2 regions of the Streptomyces sp. NPDC094032 genome follow, and region 1 is predicted to be linked to the other one. Evidence: riboswitches for the same ligand, from Rfam matches in the RefSeq annotation. Region 1 holds a riboswitch; the other holds the start of a gene.
What was found. Region 1 has a riboswitch for glycine ahead of gcvT (glycine cleavage system aminomethyltransferase GcvT). Riboswitches for the same ligand answer to the same signal wherever they lie in the genome.
Positions count from the first base shown of each region.

Region 2: it holds a riboswitch for glycine, as region 1 does, so the genes downstream of both, gcvP (aminomethyl-transferring glycine dehydrogenase) here and gcvT (glycine cleavage system aminomethyltransferase GcvT) in region 1, are expected to answer to the same signal.

Region 1 is NZ_JBEOUE010000045.1:21,125-23,507, reverse strand. It holds gene ABTZ54_RS34580 (enhanced serine sensitivity protein SseB) at 1-20, opposite strand, end outside; gene ABTZ54_RS34575 (AAA family ATPase) at 126-827, opposite strand; glycine riboswitch at 982-1,095, shown strand; gene gcvT (glycine cleavage system aminomethyltransferase GcvT) at 1,267-2,383, shown strand, end outside.
Region 2 is NZ_JBEOUE010000033.1:9,611-11,993, reverse strand. It holds gene gcvP (aminomethyl-transferring glycine dehydrogenase) at 1-936, opposite strand, end outside; glycine riboswitch at 1,117-1,215, opposite strand; gene ABTZ54_RS31710 (PRC-barrel domain-containing protein) at 1,329-1,703, shown strand; gene ABTZ54_RS31705 (DNA polymerase IV) at 1,746-2,383, opposite strand, start outside.

The sequences.
Region 1 (2,383 bases):
CCCGGCCACGTCACGTCCACGGTCTCGTCTTCTCCCACCCTCTCGGCACATGGTGCGGTTCAGCACCCTAACGGCGTGTCGGCACCGCCGTGACCGAAAAGGGCGCGGAAAGCCCCCGGAGTGCTTCAGGACACGTCCCGGAATCCGATCTTCCGCAGGGTGTCGGCGGCGTCCCGGTCAAGCAGGGTGACCGAGGCACAGCCGGGCGGCAGCCGGCCGGCCTCGGCGGTGCTCACCAGCCGGCCGACGGCGCGGCGGTGCCGGGCGAAGGCGTAGCCCGAGACTCCTCGGCCGCGGGCCCGCTGCCCTTCGCGGGCGGTGGTGGGCTCCACGTCGAGCAGGATCAGGTGGAGGGCGGTGCCACGGCGTCTGGCCTCGCGGGCGAGCCAGCCGCGCACCCAGGACTGGGTGCCGCAGTCGTGGACGACGACGCTCGCCCCGGAGCGCAGGGCGCGGCGGAGCCCGGCGTAGTGCGCGAGGCGGGCGAGCGGGCGGTAGACGGCGTACGGGAGGAAGCGGGGCAGCCGGGCCTCCCAGCGCTCGCGGGTGTGCTGCGAGTCGATGGCGCGGCCCTCCGCGGTGCGGCCCATGAGCGTGGACTTGCCGCTGCCGGGCAGTCCGGAGACGACCACGACGTCCCCCATGGCGTACGCGAGGGTGCGGGGGCCTCGGCCGCCCCGGTCGCGCAGGTCGCGCAGCAGCCGGCCGCGGCGGCGGGTCCTGGCCCGGGCGCGGGCTCCGGCGCGCTGCACGGGTATGCCCGCGCTCGTCGCGTAGGCGCCGGTGCCCTGGACCGGCCGCATCGGCATCCTCGGCGGCATCTGCATCGCGTCGCTCCCCCTGGTAGGCCCTGCGGAGACCCTTGCCCACGAAGTGTAAAGAAAGGGTAATGAGACGCAAGCGATTTGCCGGGCCGAACCGCCGTGCAATGATGTGCGCGCAGGCGCTCGCACGAGCGTCCACAACCTCATACCGGCCGCTCGAATCCGCGCGGGAGAGTCCCGGTCACGCACCGCAGTCGCAGTGGGTGCGCCCGGGCGCCGAAGGAGCAAGATCCTCCCTTGAATCTCTCAGGCCCCGTACCGCGTGGATGAGGCAGATCTGAAAAGCGGGCCGCGCCTGTCGTCGTGGCTCCACCCAAGGTGCAAGCCGAGGATGTCCTGAGGACGTCGCCGGTGAACCTCTCAGGTTCCATGACAGATGGGGAGGACCGTCCTCCGTCATGCATGTCGTGCCCCGCACGCCCTGGGACCCGGGAGTCACCCGATGAGCACTGCCCCCCGTCTGACCGCCCTCGACGCGCTGCACCGTTCGCTGGGCGCGACCATGACCGACTTCGCCGGCTGGGACATGCCGCTGCGGTACGGCAGCGAGCGCGACGAGCACAACGCCGTCCGCAACCAGGCCGGTCTCTTCGACCTCTCCCACATGGGCGAGATCACCGTCACGGGCCCGCAGGCCGTGGAGCTCCTGGACCACGCCCTGGTCGGCAACATCTCCACCGTGGGCAACGGCCGCGCCCGCTACACGATGATCTGCCAGGAGGACGGCGGCATCCTGGACGACCTGATCGTCTACCGCCTGGGCGAGACCGAGTACATGGTCGTCGCCAACGCCTCCAACGCCCAGATCGTCCTGGACGCCCTCGTCGAGCGCTCCGCCGGCTTCGACGCCGAGGTCCGCGACGACCGCGACGCCTACGCGCTGATCGCCGTCCAGGGCCCGGAGTCCCCCGGCATCCTGAAGTCGATCACCGACGCCGACCTGGACGGCCTGAAGTACTACGCCGGCCTGCCCGGCACCGTCGCCGGCGTGCCCGCGCTGATCGCCCGTACCGGCTACACCGGCGAGGACGGCTTCGAGCTGTTCCTGAAGCCCGAGCACGCCGAGGGCGTGTGGCGCGCGCTGACCGAGGCGGGCCAGGGCGTCGGCCTGATCCCCTGCGGCCTGTCCTGCCGTGACACGCTCCGCCTGGAGGCGGGCATGCCGCTGTACGGCCACGAGCTGACCACCGCGCTGACCCCCTTCGACGCGGGCCTCGGCCGGGTCGTGAAGTTCGAGAAGACCACCAACGAGGGCCGCTTCGTCGGCCGCTCAGCCCTTGAGAAGGCCGCCGAGCGCGCCGAGTCCGCCCCGCCGCGCAAGCTGGTCGGCCTGATCGCCGAGGGCCGCCGGGTCCCCCGCGCCGGCTTCGCCGTCGTCGCGAACGGCCAGGTCATCGGCGAGGTCACCTCCGGCGCCCCGTCGCCGACGCTCGGCAAGCCGATCGCCATCGCCTACGTGGACGCGGAGTTCGCCACGCCCGGCACCGAGGGCGTCGGCGTCGACATCCGCGGCGCGCACGAGCCGTACGAGGTCGTGGCGCTGCCGTTCTACAAGCGCC
Region 2 (2,383 bases), on a different contig from region 1:
GACGGAGACGCCGACCAGGCGGCCGGGCAGCGAGCGGGCGTGCTTGTCCTGGACGGCCATGTAGCCGGCGTGCGGGCCGCCGAAGCCCATGGGGACGCCGAAGCGCTGGGTGGTGCCGACGGCGATGTCGGCGCCGAGCGAGCCGGGCGAGGCGAGCAGGGTCAGCGCGAGCAGGTCGGCGGCGACGGTGACGATCGCGCCGAGCTCGTGGGCCTGGTCGATGACGGGCTTGATGTCCCGGACGGCGCCGGAGGCACCCGGGTACTGGAGCAGCACACCGAAGACGCCGCGCTCGGCGATCTCGGCGGGGATGCCGGCCGACAGGTCGGCGACGACGACCTCGACCCCGGTGGGCTCGGCGCGGGTCTCGATGACGGCGATGGTCTGCGGCAGGGCGTCGGCGTCGATGAGGAACACGCCGTTCTTCACCTTGCCGACCCGGCGGGACAGCGCCATGGCCTCGGCGGCCGCGGTGCCCTCGTCGAGCAGCGAGGCGCCGGAGGTGGGCAGACCGGTGAGGTCGGCGACCATCGTCTGGAAGTTGAGCAGGGCCTCCAGCCGGCCCTGCGAGATCTCGGGCTGGTACGGCGTGTACGCGGTGTACCAGGCCGGGTTCTCCATGACGTTGCGGAGGATGACCGGCGGAGTGAACGTGCCGTAGTAGCCGAGACCGATCATCGGGGCGAGGACCTGGTTGCGGTCGGCCAGCTCGCGCAGCTCGGCCAGGACCTCGGCCTCGGTGCGGGCGGCCGGCAGGCCGAGCGCCTCGGCGTTCTTGATGACGTCCGGCACGGCCGCGGCCGTCAGCTCGTCGAGCGAGCCGTACCCGACCTGGGCGAGCATCTTCGCGCGGGCCTCGGCGTCGGGGCCGATGTGCCGCTGCTCGAAGGGAATACCCTGCTCGAGCTCGGAGAGCGGAATGCGGTTGGCGGTCATGCTGCGGGGGCCTCCTGGTCGTCACGACCTGCGAGGGGCACCACGGCGCGGGTGCCCGGACGGCCTCCCCCTCTGTCATCTCAACCTGAGAGTTTCACCGGCCATGCCTGACGGCACGACCGGCTTTCACCGTCGGTGAGAGCGGATGCCGTCGACGCCCGCCCTGCTTTCCAGAGTGACCTCGTCCACGCGGTACAGGGGCCTGAGAGATTCCGGGGAGGATTTGCTCCTTCGGCGCCACCGAAAGGTTTCTTCGGAGGACTCTCCCGCGCAGGGTCGACAGCCACAGCCAGCCTACCAGCGCGGTTGAGCCTGGCATCGCTCAAGTGGCCGACATCCCAGTTGTGCACTTTCGTAGGGGTGTAGAGCAGTTGCGACCAGTTGGAGGGACCGTGCAGACCGATATCGATCCGCGCAGCCTGATCGGCCGCAAGGCGTACGACCGGAACGGACACAAGATCGGGACCGTGGACGAGGTGTACCTGGACGACGCGACGGGCGTCCCCGAATGGGCCGCCGTGCGCACCGGCCTGTTCAGCCGCGACGCGTTCGTCCCCCTGGAGCCGAGCGAGCTGGTGAGCGACGGCCTCCACATCCCGTACGAGCGCGCCCTCATCAAGGACGCCCCCGACTTCGGGGTGGGCCGTCACCTCTCCCCCGAGCAGGAACTCCAGCTCTACCGCCACTACAGCCTCGCCCTGCCCCCACCGCCCCAGGACACCTCTCCCAGGGACTTCGGGCGCCTGGCGGGCCAGGAGGACATGTAGAGGCCCCTGAGAGCGGGTGCGGGCCCCACGGCGGGTGCCGCCTCAAGCCGCCTCCTCCCCCCGGACCAACGGCAACGGATCCGAAGGCTCCAGATCCGGATCGTCCACGGAGAAGGTCCGCACCCGCCCCGGCACCACCGCCCCCGGCTCCTCGAACCGGACGGTGACCCGCCCGACCCCGCTCCCCTGCACCCACCCGGCCCCGTACTCCGCGTGCCGCACGTCCCGCCCCGGCGCCCAGTGCCGCTCCGCGCTCTCCGCCGCGGCGGGAGGGGCGGGCTCGGCCGCGTCGGGGCCTGCGACGTGCGGCGCGGCGACGCCCTCGGCCTCCTCCCGGGCCTCCGCCTCCGCGCGGGCCTCCGCCTCCGCCTGCGCGAACAGGTCCTCCTGCGTGTAGTCGGCGAGCCCGCTCACCCCGACCCCCAGCAGCCGCACCCCGCCCGTGGTGTCCACCAGGTCGAGCAGCCGCGCCGCGGCCTCCCGCACCACCACGGGATCGTCCGTCGGCCCCCGCAGCGTCTCGGAGCGCGTCAGCGTCGAGAAGTCGTACCTCCGCACCTTCAGGACGATGGTCCGCCCCGAGTGCCCCGACCCCCGCAGCCGCGCCACGCACCGCTCCGCGAGCCGCTCCACCTCCAGCCGGATCCGCAGCCGGTCGTGCAGATCCACGTCGAAGGTGT